DNA from 4 places in the Bradyrhizobium sp. USDA 4504 genome. Region 3 is predicted to be linked to each of the others. Evidence: predicted binding sites of a transcription regulator. Region 3 holds the regulator's gene; each other region holds the start of a gene.
What was found. Region 3 encodes HrcA, which represses chaperone genes, less so after heat shock. Its sites were predicted from a motif close to GTTAGCACTCNCNNNNNGNGAGTGCTAAC; they were not measured.
Positions count from the first base shown of each region.

Region 1: the regulator HrcA is predicted to act here: its motif matches at 3,295-3,323, upstream of groES (co-chaperone GroES).
Region 2: the regulator HrcA is predicted to act here: its motif matches at 2,035-2,063, upstream of ACVMB1_RS40225 (co-chaperone GroES).
Region 4: the regulator HrcA is predicted to act here: its motif matches at 1,306-1,334, upstream of groES (co-chaperone GroES).

Region 1 covers NZ_JBSSGV010000001.1:3,823,113-3,828,249, forward strand. The annotation lists gene ACVMB1_RS17865 (response regulator) at 1-350, opposite strand, end outside; gene ACVMB1_RS17870 (HWE histidine kinase domain-containing protein) at 741-1,703, shown strand; gene ACVMB1_RS17875 (cupin domain-containing protein) at 2,014-2,580, opposite strand; gene ACVMB1_RS17880 (usg protein) at 2,681-2,971, opposite strand; gene groES (co-chaperone GroES) at 3,367-3,681, shown strand; gene groL (chaperonin GroEL) at 3,727-5,137, shown strand, end outside.
Region 2 covers NZ_JBSSGV010000001.1:8,559,762-8,564,898, forward strand. The annotation lists gene groL (chaperonin GroEL) at 1-1,468, opposite strand, end outside; gene ACVMB1_RS40225 (co-chaperone GroES) at 1,644-1,940, opposite strand; gene ACVMB1_RS40230 (hypothetical protein) at 2,259-2,777, shown strand; gene ACVMB1_RS40235 (hypothetical protein) at 3,008-3,286, opposite strand; gene ACVMB1_RS40240 (hypothetical protein) at 3,476-3,955, opposite strand; gene ACVMB1_RS40245 (hypothetical protein) at 4,171-4,356, opposite strand; gene ACVMB1_RS40250 (hypothetical protein) at 4,670-5,113, shown strand.
Region 3 covers NZ_JBSSGV010000001.1:7,254,908-7,260,044, forward strand. The annotation lists gene hemW (radical SAM family heme chaperone HemW) at 1-1,127, opposite strand, end outside; gene rdgB (RdgB/HAM1 family non-canonical purine NTP pyrophosphatase) at 1,114-1,749, opposite strand; gene rph (ribonuclease PH) at 1,761-2,474, opposite strand; gene hrcA (heat-inducible transcriptional repressor HrcA) at 2,657-3,745, shown strand; gene grpE (nucleotide exchange factor GrpE) at 3,911-4,516, shown strand; gene ACVMB1_RS34030 (VOC family protein) at 4,565-4,990, opposite strand; gene ACVMB1_RS34035 (helix-turn-helix domain-containing protein) at 5,059-5,137, opposite strand, start outside.
Region 4 covers NZ_JBSSGV010000001.1:521,063-526,199, forward strand. The annotation lists gene groES (co-chaperone GroES) at 1,377-1,691, shown strand; gene groL (chaperonin GroEL) at 1,780-3,429, shown strand; gene ltrA (group II intron reverse transcriptase/maturase) at 4,634-5,137, shown strand, end outside.

The DNA of each region.
Region 1 (5,137 bases), 3.4 Mb from region 3:
ATCTGCCTGGGATCGTAGGGCTTGCTGATGAACCTACCTACGCGGCTCGCTGCGCTCTCCAATTCTGTGCTTCCAGAGGCAACGAGGATAAGGAGCATCGGTTGCATGACGCGGACCTTCCCAGCCAACTCCAGACCATCAAGGGTTCCGGGCATCCGGATATCGGTTATCAGCGCGTCAATCCGCTCGCCTGATGAGATGTAGTCCATCGCGTCATCGGCGGTCCTCGCCTCAATAACCTCAAACCCCGCGCCTCGAAGCTGCTCAGCTACGTCAAATCGGATGAACCATTCGTCCTCCACGAACAAAACCCTGATCCGTTCGCTCTTTTGCTGCGCTTGGGGGACCATCGTTGGCTCCTCGGATGCTGGTCAGCCAACCTACAGAGGGGCGCAACGTTCCAAGCCATTGAGTTCTTTTGCTAATTTGGCGTCGTGGCGGGAACATTCTCGGCCGACCGCCGACCTACAGCGGCGGTTGATGACTGCTTATGGCCCGTTGCGACAGCTCGTTATGCCCATCTCGTCGTTGCTCTGTTGACATCAGTGTTTCGTGGGCCATTGTTCCCGATTCCAATGTTTGCTTTGTTGATCGCCATGGGCACTGTTCGAGAAGTAAAAGGCGATTTTCCGCGGGCTGAGGGCGAAGCTGCCGCACTCATCCGGTCTTTCGACTGGTCCAGCACCAGCTTGGGACCAATCGTTGGGTGGCCAACGCACCTCAGGAGCGCGGTGAGCCTTATGCTGCCGGCCAAAGCACAAATCGTGCTGTTTTGGGGAGCCGAATTTGTCGCTCTCTACAACGACGCCTATGCTCCTACGATAGGTCAGAAGCATCCAAAGGCACTTGGGCGACCAGCACGCGATAATTGGGCCGAGCTGTGGGACGATTTAGGACCGCTTCTCAGGCGCGTCCTCGACACCGGCGAAACAGTCTTCGCGAAGGACCGCCCCTTCTACATTGAGCGGCACGGCTACCCAGAGACAGTTTATTTCGACATCTCGTATTCTCCAGTTCAGAACGAGGCTGGCGAAACTGGCGGTGTACTCTGCATCGTTAGTGAGACTACCGAACGTGTAATTGCGCAAGAACGCCAACGGTTGCTCGCTCGGGAGGCAAACCATCGCGTGAAGAACATGTTTGCCGTTTTCCATGGCATCATAAGTCTGAGCGCTCGGTCAGCCAGAACTCCGCAAGAGATGGCTCAATCGTTACGAGGCCGTCTCGACGCTCTAATGCAGGCCAAGGACCTAATCCGTCCTGGAATCATGGGTACGGAGGCGCATAGCGAGCGAACGACGGTGGGAGACGTGGTGCGAACGGTCTTGCGGCCGTATGAAGATGACGCGTCCAGCGAACGCATCATGGTAAGAGGACCAGCTGTCCCCGTGGGTGCTATGGCCGTTACAAGCCTCGCACTCGCGCTGCATGAAACCACTACGAATGCGGCCAAGTATGGGGCGTTGTCGGAACCAACCGGTTCAATAAACATCGCATGGGACACGCAAGGCGGGGACTTGCATCTTGAATGGGAAGAGACAGGCGGCCCAGTGATTGTTGCTGCGCCTTCGGCAAAGGGTTTTGGGAGTGTGCTTGCGGAGCGCAGCATTGCCGCTCAACTGGGCGGCAAGGTGGAATATGATTGGTTACCGAGCGGGCTCAGGTTAAGGGTTTCGATTCCTTTGGATCGTCTTGCAGTCTGATTGCGGGGATAGTCTGTTTCGGGCTACTTGACGCCGCTCCTCCAATAGCGCCGACAGAATAACTGTTGGTGGTCTCATTCACTTTGGAACGTCGGCAGTTGGCCCATCGCGACATCTTGCGTTGCCGCACGAACTTGGTCGCTATCGGGGCAAAGCGGACGTAGAGTCACGCCGACGGTTTTATGGGTACACAGCCCTAGCTAGAAAATCGTCATGCCCGGGCTTGACCCGGGCATCCATCGACCAAGGAGAATCTTGCGAAGCAAGCTGGATGGCCGGGTCAAGCCCGGCCACGACGAGTGCGTGAGCACTACGCCTTCAGCTCCACCGTCTTGAACTCGGCCGGCAGGATCACTTCCAGCAGTTCGACGTCGTCGGAATAGTCCAGGATCATGTGCCGGATGCGCGGCGGCTGGGTCCAGGCACTGCCTTGCTGCATCAGCGTCTCGCCCTCGCCTTCCATGTAGGTCTTCACCCAGCCCTTGAGCACATAGACCATCTGGAAGTCGACATCGTGGAAGTGCAGCTTCGACACTTCATCGGGATTGCACGGTCCCTGCAGCCGGATGACATGTGCCTGCGCGAGGCCATGCGACGCGGCTGATATGCCGAGGTCGCGGTACTTGGCGTAGGCGCGCAGCCCGTCGGCCTTGAAGTCCTCTTCGCGGTGATGGCTGATCGCGACGCGCTGCTTCGGCCACGCCTTGGCTGCGGCTTTCGGCGCGCTCTTCTTGGCCGCCGGGACGCGGCCTTTCGACTTGATGGTCTTGCGCGCGGACGATTTCGCGGACGTCTTCTTGGCGCCTGCGCCAAGCCCCGACCATTTCTTCTTCACCGCGGTCTTGGCTGCCGATCTTGATGCCGTCTTCTTGGCCATTGTTTCGCCTCCCGTCTTTTTGTGACGGAGAGAGGCTAACACAAGTCGCGCGCCGCGAGGCGAGCAAAGGCGCAGAGCCGCGCCCTGCTACGTTTGCTGATCAATGCAGCCGGAACACGCCGTCGACGGCACGCAGCTCGGCCGGCTTAACCAGCTTGGAATGCGCCACCGTCACCGAAAACAGCGGGCCTTCGAGCTTCGCCTGCCAGAACGCGAGGAAATCCTGCAGCGCCGGAAATTTCGGAAACAGGTCGTAGTTCTGCCAGACATAGGTCTGCAGCAACGAGGGGTGATCCGGCATCCGATAGAGGATTTGCGCCGTCGTCAGCCCGTACCCCAGCAACTGCTTCCGGAAATCGTCGGAAACAACCCCACCAACTCGCGAGACCATGCCAACCTCCTGTGACGGAGCGCATTCACGTGGTGGCCGACCTCCCCCGCCGGACCACCGGCAATGGATGCGCTCACATGAGAGAAATGTGACGCACGCGACTAACCCATCTCAAGCCTAAATGTTTAATAGGTTGTTGAAATTTCTTGCGTTGGCAGCAGCTTACCGCATCTGCTAATAGCCCCGGCAACCCCTCTTGGGCGGCATTAAGGATGCCGAAATGATCTCGGCATCCTCTTGGCAGGCGGTACTCACGAGTGCCAATTTTTCTGCTAGAGGCACTTGCCCGCCGCCAAGGCTTGGCCTATCTCCTGCCCAACCAGTCTGGCACTCGCTGGACTGGACTGCTAACTCTCCAAAAATCTAGAGCATCTACAAATGTTTAGGAGGACTGCATGAAATTCCGTCCGCTTCACGACCGCGTCGTGGTCAAGCGTATCGACGCCGAAGAGAAGACCGCTGGCGGCATCATCATTCCGGACAGTGCCAAGGAAAAGCCCTCCCAGGGCGAAGTCATCGCCGTTGGCCCGGGCGGCCGCGATGAAGCTGGCAAGCTGATCCCGATCGACGTCAAGGTCGGCGACCGCGTCCTGTTCGGCAAGTGGTCGGGCACCGAGGTCAAGATCGACGGCGAAGACCTGCTGATCATGAAGGAAAGCGACATCATGGGCGTGCTCGACGTCCCCGCTTCCAAGAAGAAGGCGGCCTAAGCGCCTCCCTCCCTCCCAGGTTAAATCTCTCAAGGAAAAACTCAGATGGCAGCTAAAGAAGTCAAATTCTCCGTCGAGGCGCGCGACAAGATGCTGCGCGGCGTCGACGTTCTCGCCAACGCGGTGAAGGTCACCCTCGGTCCGAAGGGCCGCAACGTGGTGCTCGAGAAGTCGTTCGGCGCTCCCCGCATCACCAAGGACGGCGTCACCGTCGCCAAGGAGATCGAGCTCGACGACAAGTTCGAGAACATGGGCGCCCAGATGGTGCGCGAAGTCGCCTCCAAGTCCGCTGACGCGGCCGGCGACGGCACCACCACGGCAACCGTGCTCGCCCAGGCGATCGTGAAGGAAGGCGCCAAGTCGGTCGCCGCCGGCATGAACCCGATGGACCTGAAGCGCGGTATCGACCTCGCGGTCGAAGCCGTCGTTGCGGACCTCCAGAAGAACTCGAAGAAGGTCACCTCGAACGAGGAGATCGCCCAGGTCGGCACCATTTCGGCCAATGGCGATGCCGAGATCGGCAAGTTCCTCGCCGACGCCATGAAGAAGGTCGGCAACGAGGGCGTGATCACGGTCGAGGAAGCCAAGTCGCTCGAGACCGAGCTCGACGTCGTCGAGGGCATGCAGTTCGACCGCGGCTACATCTCGCCCTACTTCGTCACCAACGCCGACAAGATGCGCGTTGAGATGGACGACGCCTACATCCTGATCAACGAGAAGAAGCTCTCCTCGCTGAACGAGCTGCTGCCGCTGCTCGAGGCCGTGGTGCAGACCGGCAAGCCGCTGGTCATCGTCGCCGAAGACGTCGAAGGCGAAGCTCTCGCCACTCTCGTCGTCAACCGCCTGCGTGGCGGCCTGAAGGTCGCGGCCGTCAAGGCTCCGGGCTTCGGCGATCGCCGCAAGGCCATGCTGCAGGACATCGCGATCCTGACCGGCGGCCAGGCCATCTCGGAAGACCTCGGCATCAAGCTCGAGAACGTCACGCTGCAGATGCTCGGTCGCGCCAAGAAGGTGATGATCGACAAGGAGAACACCACGATCGTCAACGGTGCCGGCAAGAAGGCCGACATCGACGCCCGCGTTGCCCAGATCAAGGCGCAGATCGAGGAGACCACCTCGGACTACGACCGTGAGAAGCTGCAGGAGCGTCTCGCCAAGCTCGCGGGCGGCGTCGCGGTGATCCGCGTCGGCGGCGCGACCGAGGTCGAGGTGAAGGAGCGCAAGGATCGCGTTGATGACGCGATGCATGCGACCCGTGCGGCTGTCGAGGAAGGCATCGTCCCGGGCGGCGGCGTCGCCCTGCTCCGTGCCTCCGAGCAGCTCAAGGGCCTGCGCACCAAGAACGACGACCAGAAGACCGGCGTCGAGATCGTGCGCAAGGCGCTGTCGGCTCCCGCTCGCCAGATCGCGATCAACGCCGGTGAAGACGGTTCGGTCATCGTCGGCAAGATCCTGG
Region 2 (5,137 bases), 1.3 Mb from region 3:
CCATGTCGACATAGTCCTCGGTCTGGGCGTCGAAGCCGAAGGTCTCCGACTTGTTCTCGAGGATCTTGCCGACCACGATCGAGCCCTCGACACCGGCGTTCTCCGAGATCTGGCGGACCGGAGCTTCGAGCGCCTTGAGCACGATGTTGATGCCGGCCTGGACGTCGGCATTCGGGTTGGTGAGCCGGCCGACCGCCTTCTTGGCGCGCAGCAGCGCGACGCCGCCGCCCGGCACGATGCCTTCCTGCACCGCGGCGCGGGTCGCGTTCAGCGCGTCCTCGACACGGTCCTTCTTCTCCTTGACCTCGACCTCGGTCGCACCGCCGACCTTGATCACCGCAACGCCGCCGGCGAGCTTGGCGAGGCGCTCCTGCAGCTTCTCACGGTCGTAGTCCGAGGTGGTCTCCTCGATCTGCGCCTTGATCTGGCCAACGCGGGCGTCGATGTCCTTCTTCTTGCCGGCGCCCTTGACGATCGTGGTGTTCTCCTTGTCGATCACGATCTTGCCGGCGCGGCCGAGCATGTTGATCGTGACGCTCTCGAGCTTCATGCCGAGGTCGTCGGAGATCAGCTGACCGCCGGTCAGGATCGCGATGTCCTCCAGCATCGCCTTGCGGCGATCGCCGAAGCCCGGCGCCTTGACGGCGGCGACCTTGAGCCCGCCGCGCAGGCGGTTGACGACCAGGGTCGCCAGCGCCTCGCCCTCGACGTCCTCGGCGAGGATCAAGAGCGGACGGCCCGACTGCACCACGGCTTCCAGCACCGGCAGCATGGACTGCAGGCCGGACAGCTTCTTCTCGTGCAGCAGGATGTAGGCATCCTCGAGCTCGGCGGTCATCTTCTCGGCGTTGGTGATGAAGTAGGGGCTGAGGTAGCCGCGGTCGAACTTCATGCCCTCGACGATATCGACCTCGGTCTCGAGCGACTTGTTCTCCTCGACGGTGATCACGCCCTCGTTGCCGACCTTCTGCATCGCCTGCGCGATCATCTTGCCGATCGCGGCATCGCCATTGGCCGAGATGGTGCCGACCTGGGCGACTTCGGACGAGGAGGCGACCGGCTTGGCGCGCTTCTCGATGTCCTTGATCACGGCCGCGACCGCGGTGTCGATACCGCGCTTGAGGTCCATCGGGTTCATGCCGGCGGCGACCGACTTGGCGCCCTCGCGGACGATGGCCTGCGCCAGCACGGTCGCGGTGGTGGTGCCGTCACCGGCGGTATCGTTGGTCTTGGAAGCGACCTCGCGCAGCATCTGCGCGCCCATGTTCTCGAACTTGTCGTCGAGCTCGATCTCCTTGGCGACGGTGACGCCGTCCTTGGTGATGCGGGGAGCGCCGAAGCTCTTCTCGATGACGACGTTGCGGCCCTTGGGGCCGAGCGTCACCTTCACAGCGTTGGCGAGCACGTCGACACCGCGCAGCATGCGGTCGCGGGCCTCTCCGGCGAATTTTACGTCCTTGGCAGCCATTGGTTTGAACTCCTGTCAGTTTTGAGAGACGCGCTTGCCGTTTCCGCGCTCGTCATCGCCGGGCTTGACCCGGCGATCCATCGCCTTGGTAAGAACTCTTCGGAAGCGTGATGGATGCCCGGATCAAGTCCGGGCATGACGATGCGAGTGGTGCGGTCGCGCGGTTGAATGGCGATCAGGCCAGCACGCCCATGATGTCGGACTCCTTCATGATCAGGAGCTCCTGGTTGTCGAGCTTGACCTCGGTGCCCGACCATTTGCCGAACAGCACGCGGTCGCCGACCTTGAGGTCGATCGGGATCAGCTTGCCGGCCTCGTCGCGGCCACCCGGGCCGACGGCGACGATCTCGCCCTGGGACGGCTTCTCCTTCGCCGAGTCCGGAATGATGATGCCGCCCTTGGATTTCTCCTCGGCATCGATACGCTTGACCACGACGCGGTCGTGCAGGGGGCGGAAGGTGGATTTAGCCATGACGTTCCCTCTTGGAGGCTCGGTTTCAGGTCCGGTTCATCGGGACCGGCGTTGGATGCCGGCCCGGTCGGCGCTGGGCAGGACGCCCGACGCTCTTAGCAATCGTGGTGCGAGAGTGCTAATTGTGGGCCGGGAAATATGGCCTGGCGCAGTTTCTGTCAAGCAAACGGGTTAAGGCCTTGGTGAGGCCAATATAGGATGGTGGACCAGAAACCAAATCGTAGCGATGACGTAATTTTGTCAGACGTCATTGCTCCGTCTTAAGTTTTACGCTTGGCTGCAGGACGGGTGCGGCCGGGACATAGTCGGGGGATGCATATGATCAGGTCATTCAACGCGCGATTGGTCGCACGGTTCGCGGCTGTTTCGGCGCTGACGACACTCTTGGGGGCGTGCGGCAGCATGAGCCTGCCGTCGTTGTCGTCGAACCCTGAGCCGGCGCCAGCCGAGCCGGGGGTCGCCCCCGAAATGCCCGCGAGCATCCGCGCCGACGAGATCGTCGGCCGCTGGGGTCTCGCCTCGTTCCAGAATCCCGCCGATCGCGCCCGCACCGAGGCCGCCGCGCGCGGCCAGTGCAAGCAGCCTTACGTGATCGGCGCCGGCCAGAACGGCGGCGTCATCATGCATCTGGCCGACCAGGCCACCCCGCAGGAACTGCGGCTGAAGGGTTCCCCGAGTGGCAAGAACTATATCGGCCCGCCTGGACCGACGCCCGGCGAGCAGGACCGCGAGATCGTCTCGTTCGACGGCCGCGTCATGATCACCCGCTTCGTCGACAAGGACGCCGGGGTCCGCTACGGCAACATGGTCTATGTCCGCTGCGCGCCAAGGGCGTAACGGCGGGACTTCGAGCGATCTGCCGACATAGCGCCGCATAGTCGGCGCACCTCTCCCCCTGTGGGAGAGGTCGGATTGCATCGTCAGATGCAATCCGGGTGAGGGGTCTCCCTCCGCGAGTGACCCTTTCGAGATTTGAGTAGGCGACGACAACCCTCATCCGGCGCGGATTGCATCCGCGCCACCTTCTCCCACAAGGGGAGAAGGGAAGGAGACCCGCAAACACGGCCTTATCGCCGCACGCCAACCCGATTGACGCCGCCATTCAAATTGCCGCCCGCATTGTGGCGGACCGCAGCGCGCGCCACCGGACGAGGCCTGAGCACAACGCCTGCCCGTGCCACGCAGCCTGCCGGATAACCGACATACGTGCAGTAAATCACGGCGTTGGCCGGTGCTGGACTGAGAGCGGCGCCTGCAAACCCCAACATCAGGCTCGCCGCTATTCCCGCAACCGTCACTGACTTGGTTGGAAAAATGTTCGTCCGACGCATGGTGATCCTCCTCATCGCACGTGAACTGAAGGTGATGGAGCCCGCTTCAGATGCGGCCCAAGGTATCGTCAGTGGCAAAAGGGGGAGGCGATGTTGACGTAGATCAACGCCGCGCGCGACCCGTCGCCGCGTGGGATTGATCTGCTTCATCGTGAAAGAGGGCGGCTCAGGGAGCCGCCCTCTTGCGCTGCCGTTGCGCCGGCTTCACTGACAGACGTACATGCGGCCGTCAGCCATCTTGGTCATCGTGCCGGGCTCGCAGCCGATACCATTGGCTGCCTTGTACTCCGTCCATCCGGCATATCCGTAATACGGACTGATCCTCTGGTAGGCTCGTGCCGGATAGTAGGGCTGGCCAAAGTAGGGATCCGTCTGGGCGGCATACGAATTGGTCCAATCGTTTGTGCCCCAGCCGGAATAGGCCGGCGCGGTAGCGGCGGCCGCAGCGACCGCTGCCGTAGCGGCGACACCCGCGCCCACCCCGTACCCGTACGCGGCGCGCCGGGTCTGACGACGCGCGACGCCGGCGACGCTCACGGGCGTCAGCGGCCGGCCCACACGCGCCTGGGCACTTTCGACCGACGCCGAAAGACCGCCCCGCTCGGACCAGGTGATGGAGAACAGTGTCGCACAAGCGATAGTCGAAAGCGCAATTGCAGTATTTCGGACAATTCTTTGCGTCATGTTCAATCTCCAGTGTTGAGTACTCCAGTGGCTCCGCCCCAATCAGTGATCCGGTAGCAAGGCGCACGCCATCAGCGCGATTGAAAGAAGCCCGGCGCTCATCGTCGCACCTTCAAAGACGACCTCGCGCTGTGCTTACCGGCGGTTGGCTGTCCTCACCACAAGCTCAAACGCTCGCTTCCACCACGCGCCGCTTGTTGCACTTGCGGCGATTGCTATTGCGATACGAACTGCTTGCCAATTTTTAATAGGAGGCTCTGCACGTTGGTCACACGCAGCGAGCCGGCCGCGAATGTATGATCCGGCGCTGGACCAAAATGCGAATCCTCGCGCTGGGCGACCGGAATGATTCCGGAAGTCCCATGCAACCGGCACCCAATGTTGGCTCCCGGCATACGCATGACAATTTCCCTCACGCAGTAATATGCACCCGCGACAACAAACCTGCCAGCGGATTTGCAACCGTCGACGCTGGCACAAGATGCATGTTGTCGAGACGGAGGATCGGACTGATTCATCCTTGTCGCGATACTGTTGATCTATGTCAAAGGTCCTGAAGTTCTTGAATGGGACGCTGGTGTCGACCACGCGCACGTCAATGCGGTCTCGTCGGCCGGTAGCCGCCTGACGCGGTGCTGAGCCATGCTTCAGCGCAGATGCGTGCCCTTGGGCAAAGAAGCCTGGCGATGTGCACAATGGCGGATGGAGCGATCCATGCCAGTGGCGCGGTATTTCCTGTATATCGGCGGAGTGCTGCTCGCGCTGCTATTCCTTCTGGATGCCACCATCCCCAATTCTCCACTGGCAAAGCAGCCTGACTCGAGTCGTCCGACCATTCGCATCCGTTCGATGGAAAAGCTGCCCGACCTTGTCGTTTACGACACCAGTCTCCCGACTATCGTTCCTGAACAGGTCGCGGAAATTCCTGCTCCAGCCGCGGCCGAAACTGTCGGGCCTTCCCCGATCGTTCGCGAGCGGGAAGCGTTTGCCCAGATGCAGAAATCCGAAATCGAGCGGCCAAAATCGTCGGGCCGCAAGGCGAGGGAAGCCAAGCCGCCTCGGAAGTATGCCCATGCCAGGAGATACGCGCCGTCACCTTATGCGCATTTTGCGGAGCGACGTCCGCGATATGGGTGGTTCGGCAACTTCATCTGGTGATCAGGTAGCATATGCCTGCGGTGA
Region 3 (5,137 bases):
AGCACCGGGAATCCCGACGTCGTCACCCGCAGTCGTCCGTCGGCGTCGACGGCGATCGCGCCTTCCTCGCGCAGCATCGCGATCCGGTGCGGGTCGAGCTGGCGGCCGGAGAGCTTCGCATAGCGCTTGGGATCGATGCCCTCGGCGAGCCGCAGCCCCATCAGCAGAAACTCGTCGGCGCGTTCTTCGCTGTTGAGGCTGTCATCGCTGACGACGCCGTGACCGCGCTCCTCGACGTTCAACAGCCACGCCTCGGGGCGCCGCTCGGTTGCGGTCGCGTGCCTGACGCCATCGATGTCGAGCCGGCCATGTGCGCCGGGGCCGATGCCGGCATATTCCTCACCGCGCCAGTAGACGAGGTTGTGCTTGCACTCCGCGCCGGCGCGGGCGTGATTGGAGATCTCATAGGCCGGCAACCCTTCGCGGGCGCAGACCTCCTGCGTCACGTCGTAGAGCGCGCGCGCGGTCGCTTCGTCCGGCGTCTGCAATTTGCCGGCGGCATGCAGCCCGAAGAACGGCGTGCCTTCCTCGATCGTGAGCTGGTACAGCGACAGATGCTCGGCCGCTTCCGAGATCGCCTGCTTCAGTTCATCGGCCCACATCCGCGGCGTCTGGTCGGGGCGGGCATAGATCAGATCGAACGAGTAACGGTCGAACGCAGAGCGCGCGATCGCGACCGCGTCGAGCGCCTCGCGCGCGGTGTGCAGGCGGCCTAGCGCTTTCAGCGAGGCGTCATCGAGCGCCTGCACGCCGAGCGAGACGCGGTTGACGCCGGCTGCGCGATAGCCGCGAAAGCGCGTCGCCTCGACGCTGGTCGGATTGGCCTCGAGCGTGACCTCGACATCGCGCGCCACCTGCCAGTGCTTGCCGATCGCATCGAGCACGGCACCGACGGTCTTCGGCTGCATCAGCGACGGCGTGCCGCCGCCGAGGAAGATCGAGGACACCTGCCGCCCCGGCACGCGCGCGGCCGTCGTCTCGATCTCGCGGGCGAACGCGCGCACGAAACGCTCCTCGTCGACCGGCGCATGCCGCACATGGCTGTTGAAATCACAATACGGGCATTTCGACAGGCAGAACGGCCAGTGCACGTAGACGCCGAAGGCTTCTCGGTCAGCGTGGCTCAAGGCAGATCTCCGCGAGCTTCACGAAGGCGCGGGCGCGATGCGACAGGCCGAGCCCGAGCGGCGGCAGGCCGTGCTTCTCGATGCTGGTCATCTCGCCGAAGGTCCGCGTGTAGCCGTCGGGCAGGAAGGCCGGATCGTAGCCAAAGCCGGCGGTGCCACGCGGCGGCCAGACCAGGGTTCCATCGACGCGGGCCTCGACCTGCTCGAGATGATCGTCGGGCCAGGCCACGCACAACGCCGACACGAAGTGCGCCTTGCGCCGGTCCGGTGCGGTGGCGCCGCGTTCCTGCAGCAGCCGCTCGATCCGCGTCATTGCCGCCATGAAGTCCTTGCCCTCGCCGGCCCAGCGCGCCGAGTAGATTCCGGGCGCTCCGTCGAGCGCATCGACCACGAGGCCGGAATCGTCGGCGAAGGCGGGCAGTCCGGTCGCCTTCGCTGCCGCGATCGCCTTGATCGCCGCGTTGGCGCGAAAATTGTCGCCGGTCTCCTCGGGCTCGGCGAGGTCGAGCTCGCCGGCCGACACCACCTCCACGCCGTGCGGCGCCAGCAGTTCCCGCATCTCGGCAAGCTTGCCGGGATTATGGGTGGCGATGACGAGCCTTCCGGTGATTCGGCGGTGCATGACCAATCTGACTACGCCACCGCGATCTTTTGCAAGTCGACCAGACGCGCGACACCTTTGCGCGCCAGCGCCATCAGCGCCAGGAATTCGCCTTCCGAGAACGGCGTCTTCTCGGCGGTGCCCTGCACCTCGATGATCCGGCCGTCGCCGGTCATGACGAAATTGGCGTCGGTGTCGGCTTCGGAATCCTCGGCATAGTCGAGATCGAGCACCGGCGTGCCCTGGTAGATGCCGCAGGAGATCGCCGCCACATTGTCGCGCAACACGTTGGTCTTCAGCATGTTGCGGGTCTTCATCCAGTTGATGCAGTCGGCCAGCGCCACCCAGGCACCGGTGATCGAGGCGGTGCGGGTGCCGCCGTCGGCCTGGATGACGTCGCAATCGACCGTGATCTGGCGTTCGCCGAGCGCCTCGAGATCGACGGCCGCGCGCAGCGAGCGGCCGATCAGCCGCTGAATCTCGACCGTCCGGCCGCCCTGCTTGCCGGCCGAGGCCTCGCGGCGGGTGCGTTCCAGGGTAGCACGCGGCAGCATGCCGTATTCGGCGGTGACCCAGCCGCGGCCCTGGCCCTTCAGCCACGGCGGCAATCGCTCTTCCAGCGTGGCGGTCACCAGCACATGGGTGTCGCCGAACTTCACCATGCAGGAACCCTCGGCATATTTGACGACGCCGCGTTCCAGCGACACGGGACGCAGTTCGTCGGGTGCACGGCGGCTTGGCCGCATGAAATCCTCCAGAAATCCGAGAAAATTGGCTGGCCGTGCTTGTAGGAGCGGGAAGGGGCAGCGGCAAGGGTTTTGGCGAGGGTTTTCGGCCCCGGTGGGGTCCGGTACGAGGGGGCCGAATGCATGCTTGTCATCGGCCTCCCGGATCGACAAATTATGCAGCAATTGTGAGGGACTGGAGTGTGACTCACCACGATCCGATTGGCCTGATCGCGCCGCATGCCGGGCTCGCCCAGCTCAACGAGCGTTCGCGCGACATTTTTCGTCAAATCGTCGAAAGCTATCTCGCAACCGGCGAGCCGGTCGGTTCGCGCAACATTTCGCGCCTGATCGCATTACCGCTGTCGCCGGCCTCGGTCCGCAATGTGATGTCGGATCTCGAGCAACTCGGCCTGATCTATGCGCCGCACACCTCCGCCGGCCGGTTGCCGACCGAACTCGGGCTGCGCTTCTTCGTCGACGCGCTGATGCAGGTCGGCGACCTCACCGAGGCCGAGCGTCAGTCGATCCAGACCCAGCTTGCGGCCGTCGGCCGCGCGCAATCCGTCGAGGCCGCGCTCGGCGAAGCCTTGACGCGGCTGTCGGGACTGACCCGCGCCGCGGCGGTGGTGCTGACGCAGAAGTCGAATGCACGGCTGAAGCATATCGAGTTCGTCCGGCTGGAGCCGGAAAAGGCGCTGGTCGTGTTGGTCGGCGAAGACGGCCAGGTCGAAAACCGCGTGCTGGCACTGCCGCCGGGTGTTCCATCCTCAGCCCTGACCGAGGCGACCAATTTCCTCAATGCGCGGATCCGCGGCCGGACGCTGGCCGAAGCGCGGCTCGAGCTCGAGACGGCACTGACGCAAAATCGCGCCGAGCTCGATCAGCTCACGCAAAAGGTGGTCACGGCGGGCATCGCGAGCTGGTCCGGCGGCGAGAATGAGGACCGCCAGCTGATCGTGCGCGGTCACGCCAATCTGCTCGAGGACCTGCACGCGCTCGACGATCTCGAGCGCATCAAGTCGCTGTTCGACGATCTCGAAACCAAGCGCGGGGTGATCGATCTGCTCGGCCGCGCCGAACGCGGCGAGGGCGTGCGGATCTTCATCGGCTCGGAGAACAAGCTGTTCTCGCTGTCGGGTTCCTCGACCATCATCGCGCCCTACGGCGACGCCCAGGGGCGGATCGTGGGCGTTCTCGGCGTGATCGGACCGACGCGGCTGAACTATGCGCGGGTGATCCCGACCGTCGATTATGCCGCGCGCATCGTCAGCAAGATGCTGGGCGGCTGACCGGAGGGCGATTTCGCTTTCATTTGACGGGTTTTCTTCACCCAAGCCGGAGATTCCTGTTCCCGAGACCGGTATGTTGCGCTTGATTTTCGCCGGCCAAAGCACGATATCCCGGCAAGCAATCCCCAAGATTTGAACCGACGCGACTTTTCGAGAAGGCAAGCCATGACCGATCCGAACCGGGCCAATGACAACACCGAGAATTCGGCGCCGACGGGTGAGCCCGTGGTCTCGAAACCCTACATCATGCCTGACGAGCCCGAGGCCGGATCGGCGGAGGCGCTGACCAAGGAGCTCGCCGAGGCGCGCGACCGGACGCTGCGCACCCTGGCCGAGATGGAGAATCTCCGCCAGCGCACCCGCCGCGAGGTCGCCGACGCTAAGACCTACGGCATCACCGGCTTTGCCCGCGACGTGCTCGATATCGCCGACAACCTGCAGCGCGCGCTCGATGCGGTGCCAGCCGAGACCAAGGAAGCCGCCGATCCCGGCCTGAAGGCGCTGATCGAAGGCGTCGAGCTGACCGAACGTTCGCTGCTCAACGCGCTGGAGAAGAACGGCGTCAAGAAGTTCGACCCGATCGGCGAGAAGTTCGATCCGAACTTCCAGCAGGCGATGTTCGAGGTGCCCGATCCGTCGGTGCCGTCGGGCACCGTGGTGCAGGTCGTGCAGGCCGGTTACATGATCGGCGAGCGCATCCTGCGTCCGGCGCTGGTCGGCGTCTCCAAGGGCGGCGCCAAGGCCGCCCCGACCGCCGACATCACCGCCTGATCCGTCCGATCCCGGACACCCGTCTGTGAGCTCGCGGATTGCGCGGGCTCACGGTCGCGGCTTCTCGTGTGCCTTCGGCCAATAGGTGCCGAAGCTCCAGAGATTTCCTTCCGGATCGCGGCAGGCGAAGTCGCGGCTGCCATAATCCGTGTTTCGCAGTTCCATCTCGATCTTCGCTCCGGCAGCCTTGACCTTCGCGTACAGCGCGTCGGGATCGTCGACGGCGATATAGATCGAGTCGGTGCGGCGGTTGTCGAGGTCGCCGACCAGCCTGCCATATGCGTCGTCGCGGCTCTGGCCCAGCATCAGCATCGAGGAACCATAGGCGAGCTCGGCGTGATGGATCACGCCGCCATCGCGGTAGACGACGTGTTCGGTGAACCCAAGCACCGTCGTGAGCCAATTGGTCATCGCCTCGGCATCCTTGCAGCGCAGGGTCGGGTAGATGCGGGGCGGTTCGATGTCGTGCGTCATGGTCGCTCATCTCCTTGGCTGACGGCGCCATCCTGCACGGGGCAACGCGGCGTTAGCTTGAAGGTTTGTTACCAGTCCGCCAGCCCATCGCCGGCGTGAACCAGCCGGCGGTCGGTCAGCGCCCGGCGGCGCGCCCAGGCGGTTGGC
Region 4 (5,137 bases), 6.7 Mb from region 3:
AACAATGGCTTCCGGGCAAGTCGGGCCCGGAGAATCGCGAACGCATTGCGGTAATGGTGACATCCGAGGAAAACGCGACGCACCATTTGCGTAAGCCCAGGCACAAGTTGGCCCAAACCACGAAGAGGGTAGCTTGCGGCCCTCGCCCTCTCTTCCAACCGGTCGGAAAAAGGAAGCGTTCCCCTCTCACAGCCCGGTCAAGTGCGAATACTGCCAATTGAAGAGCCGATCGTGGTAGACCGTCTTTCCGCTTCTTCCGGTGAAATGGCCGATTCTACTCTGCGCGCACGAGAGTTGCTCGGGCCTACCGAGCCGTTTCTCCGCGAAGGGACCCATTTTGGCAAGATTTGTGTGACCTTCTGATCGACAGTAGGTCGTTGAATCGTAGGACTGTCGTTGAGGCGGCTCAGCACATTCGCTTGTAATCTGCACGTATCCTCGCCACGAATGGTTCCTCTCCGCATAGTAGTGCCGACGAGCCGGAGGGCGCGTCCGGCTGAGATCGGCCATGCAGGTTTTGCTCGCTCGCGCCCCTCGGGCGGCCGTAAGCCTGCCAGGTTGAACCTTTGAAAGCATGGCTCCTGCGGGGCCAAACTCGATGCAGCTACAATCTGGCAAATCACTTCAGCGGTCCATGCCGCCGCCGGGTCTTGGCAAGACTAAGAGTTTTCGTTCGTCGAGTGCGACACAATGGCAGCTCTCTAGGAATTGCCCGCCGCGCCTTTCTCAGGACTTGCTCTGGTCGACCGATGGGTGAGCAATGGTCCGGGGTTCGATGTCCGCTGACATAGACTCGACTATCTCGATGACGCGTCGACGCGTCGGCAGAAGTTCAGAGCGCACGAAAGGCTGTTAAGAGACGGAAGGCCTGTGCGACCTCGTCAGAGCTGTTCTTAGGCGACAAGGGGGCTCCATACGCGAGTAAAGCTTAAAATCGCCCGATCCCCAATGCAAACAGGGAGTTAATCGTAATAATGCGGACAGGACAGGGATGCGAGGGCAGCCGCGGGAAATGTGAGTTTGCGTCACTCGGTGGCCAAGCAGGAATCTGATCACGTCGCGAGGCTCCGGAAGGTAAGGCGCCGCATCCTTCACCGCGAGCACGACTGGAGAAGGGGTGGGCGGCGGCAGATCGATGCGCGAAGGCTGGAGCTCCGTCTCGCGGGAGCCGGCTGCCGACATCCGTCGAATATTCGAAGCCGACGCGCGCCATGTACTGGGTCGCATTCGACGTGAGCTGCCTATTTTTTCTGCCAGAGTCCCTTGCTCCCGCAAAAATCCTATCCTATCTCAGCTCGGCCCGAAACTAGCACTCATGGGCATCGATTGCTAACATCTGAAAATCTCTAACTCGTGCAAACGCTTAGGAGGACTGCATGAAATTCCGTCCGCTTCACGACCGCGTCGTGGTCAAGCGCATCGACGCTGAAGAGAAGACTGCTGGCGGCATCATCATTCCGGACAGTGCCAAGGAAAAGCCCTCGCAAGGCGAAGTCATCGCCGTCGGCCCCGGCGGCCGCGACGAGAGCGGCAAACTGACCCCGATCGACGTCAAGGTCGGCGACCGCGTCCTGTTCGGCAAGTGGTCGGGCACCGAGGTCAAGATCGACGGCGAAGACCTGCTGATCATGAAGGAAAGCGACATCATGGGCGTGCTCGACGTCCCCGCTTCCAAGAAGAAGGCCGCCTAACCAACCGCTCGCACCGCTCACCCCTGAGGAGCGCCTGCCGGGCGCCTCGCCAAGGGGGAGACCGATCTAAACACTCAGGGAAACCAATATGTCAGCCAAAGAAGTCAAATTCGGCGTCGACGCCCGCGACCGCATGCTGCGCGGCGTCGACATCCTCGCCAACGCCGTGAAGGTCACCCTCGGTCCGAAGGGCCGCAACGTCGTGCTCGAGAAGTCGTTCGGCGCCCCCCGCATCACCAAGGACGGCGTCACCGTCGCCAAGGAGATCGAGCTCGACGACAAGTTCGAGAACATGGGCGCCCAGATGGTGCGCGAAGTCGCCTCCAAGTCCGCTGACGCGGCCGGCGACGGCACCACCACCGCCACCGTGCTGGCGGCTGCGATCGTCCGCGAGGGCGCCAAGTCGGTCGCCGCCGGCATGAACCCGATGGACCTGAAGCGCGGTATCGACCTCGCGGTCGAAGCCGTCGTTGCGGACCTCCAGAAGAACTCGAAGAAGGTCACCTCGAACGAGGAGATCGCCCAGGTCGGTACCATTTCGGCCAACGGCGATGCCGAAATCGGCAAGTTCCTCGCCGACGCCATGAAGAAGGTCGGCAATGAGGGCGTGATAACGGTCGAGGAAGCCAAGTCGCTCGAGACCGAACTCGACGTCGTCGAGGGCATGCAGTTCGACCGCGGCTACATCTCGCCCTACTTCGTCACCAACGCCGACAAGATGCGCGTTGAGATGGACGACGCCTACATCCTCATCAACGAGAAGAAGCTCTCCTCGCTGAACGAGCTGCTGCCGCTGCTGGAGGCCGTGGTGCAGACCGGCAAGCCGCTGGTCATCGTCGCCGAGGACGTCGAAGGCGAAGCTCTCGCCACTCTCGTCGTCAACCGCCTGCGTGGCGGCCTGAAGGTCGCGGCCGTCAAGGCTCCGGGCTTCGGCGATCGCCGCAAGGCCATGCTGCAGGACATCGCGATCCTGACCGGCGGCCAGGCCATCTCGGAAGACCTCGGCATCAAGCTCGAGAACGTCACGCTCAACATGCTCGGTCGCGCCAAGAAGGTGATGATCGACAAGGAGAACACCACGATCGTCAACGGCGCCGGCAAGAAGGCCGACATCGAGGCGCGCGTGAGCCAGATCAAGGCGCAGATCGAGGAGACCACCTCGGACTACGACCGTGAGAAGCTCCAGGAGCGTCTCGCCAAGCTCGCGGGCGGCGTCGCGGTGATCCGAGTCGGCGGCGCGACCGAAGTCGAGGTGAAGGAGCGCAAGGATCGCGTTGATGACGCGATGCACGCGACCCGTGCGGCTGTCGAAGAAGGCATCGTCCCAGGCGGCGGCGTCGCTCTGCTCCGTGCCGCCGAGCAGCTCAAGGGCCTGCGCACCAAGAACGACGACCAGAAGACCGGCGTCGAAATCGTGCGCAAGGCGCTGTCGGCTCCCGCTCGCCAGATCGCGATCAACGCCGGTGAAGACGGTTCGGTGATCGTCGGCAAGATCCTCGAGAAGGAACAGTACGCCTACGGCTTCGACTCGCAGACCGGCGAGTACGGCAACCTGGTGTCCAAGGGCATCATCGACCCGACCAAGGTCGTGCGCACCGCCATCCAGAACGCCTCCTCCGTGGCGGCGCTGCTGATCACTACCGAGGCCATGGTCGCCGAGCTGCCGAAGAAAGCCGCAGCCGGCCCGGCCATGCCCCCGGGCGGCGGCATGGGCGGCATGGGAGGCATGGACTTCTGATCCAGCCGCATCGAACAATACGAGAATTACAGAGCCCCGGCACCAATGCCGGGGTTTTTTCTTGGTGTGCCGAGCATGTTCGACAGCTTGGAGGTGGAAGTCCTTTACCCAGCCTGATGGCGGCGAAGGGTTAGCGAAGCGCAAGGGCGTCATCGCGAGGTGGGGTCTGAAGGAAGCGTGGAGCAAACCTGCGGCCCGATGGACAAAAACCGGATAACGAGGCCTACCCAACCGGACGAGCGAGCCAATGATCGCAAAGTCCACAGTCATCAAAGGTTGGGGTGGTAAATCCGGCGGGCGTGCAGGGAAGGCGGTCGAACTTACCTCGGGAGATCTTCGGCGTGTCCGGGCGACCGGACTGAGCGGGCCGCAAGGTCCGTGATCGCGACGGAGAAGTCAGCAGACGGCATAGTAGGCGGAACGAGTTTCGCTGAAGGCCCGAACGCTGGAAAGACGTTTGGATGTGGAAGCCTCGAGCCGGCCATGCGGCTGAAATCCAGGTCACTGGCCTTTGGAGCGGCGGGAAAGGGTGAAGCCCGGACGGCGCCGCTCAAAGGGGCCGAAGCCGACACGACGGAGACCACTATCTGAGCCTCTGGCGCGGACGCAAAACAAACCGTTCGCGCTTAATCCGGTGAACCGCCGTATACGGACCCGTATGTACGGTGGTGTGGGAGTTGCGCCTTGCAAGCGCGTTGAAGTCTGCCGTCTGAGATGACGGCCGCGGCAAAGCCTAGCGAGCAGCCGCGAACCGAGTCTTGCGTGGCGTCCGGTAACGGCCGTTGCGAAGCGTAGACAGGGAGGTTGTAGGCCGGAATGAAGTGAACGGGAAAATAGCCCCGAAATCGAACATGATCGGAGTAGCCGACCCTGTCTCTCAAAGGGGAAGGCGGAACCGCAGGCCGCGACAACGCGAGCGGTCAGAGGTGCTCCCGGGGTTCGTACCGCCAGCATGCAATCAAAGGAAGCAGCGTGAACAAGGGAGATCCATCCGGTTCAAGCGCAAGCTTGTAAGACCTGCCAAGCCGCTGAGGTGAGAAGGGTCTGACGACCGGGTGGAAGTCAGACTGACCGATAGTACTCCGAGGACGGGAGAGCCGGCCACATGGGGAAGCGGTCAGCGGTAGTTGAATTGTTCTTGGGCGACATGGGCTCCATTCAATGGGAGTTACGGCCTTCTATGCAAAGAGAAGATCAGCTGACCATGGAAACGAAACTTGAACAAATAGCAGTGAAAGCTCGGCGCGAGACAAATCTTCGCTTCACCTCGTTGGCCCATCACATCACGCGCGACCGAGTGCAAAAGAATCTATTACAGATTCCGAAGCGCTCCGCCGCCGGGGTGGACGGACAGACGGTGGAGGCGGCGAAGGAGAGCTTCGAGGACTGGATAGGGCCAATGCTCCAATCCATCCATCGCCAGGGATATCGGGCGCCGAACATTCGGCGGGTCTATATCCCCAAGCCCGGTAAGACGGAGAAGCGCCCCCTCGGGGTTCCAACTGTCGCCGACCGGGCGCTCCAGCGCAGCACGGCTGAGGTGCTGGCCGCTATTTACGAGCAGGACTTCTTACCCTGCTCGTTCGGCGGCAGGCCGAAGCTCAGCGCCCATCATGCCTTGGCGACCCTCAATGAGGTGATCGCCGGCGGCATGATCAGCTGGGTGTTGGAGGCGGATTTGAAGAACTTCTTCGGGAGTCTCGATCAT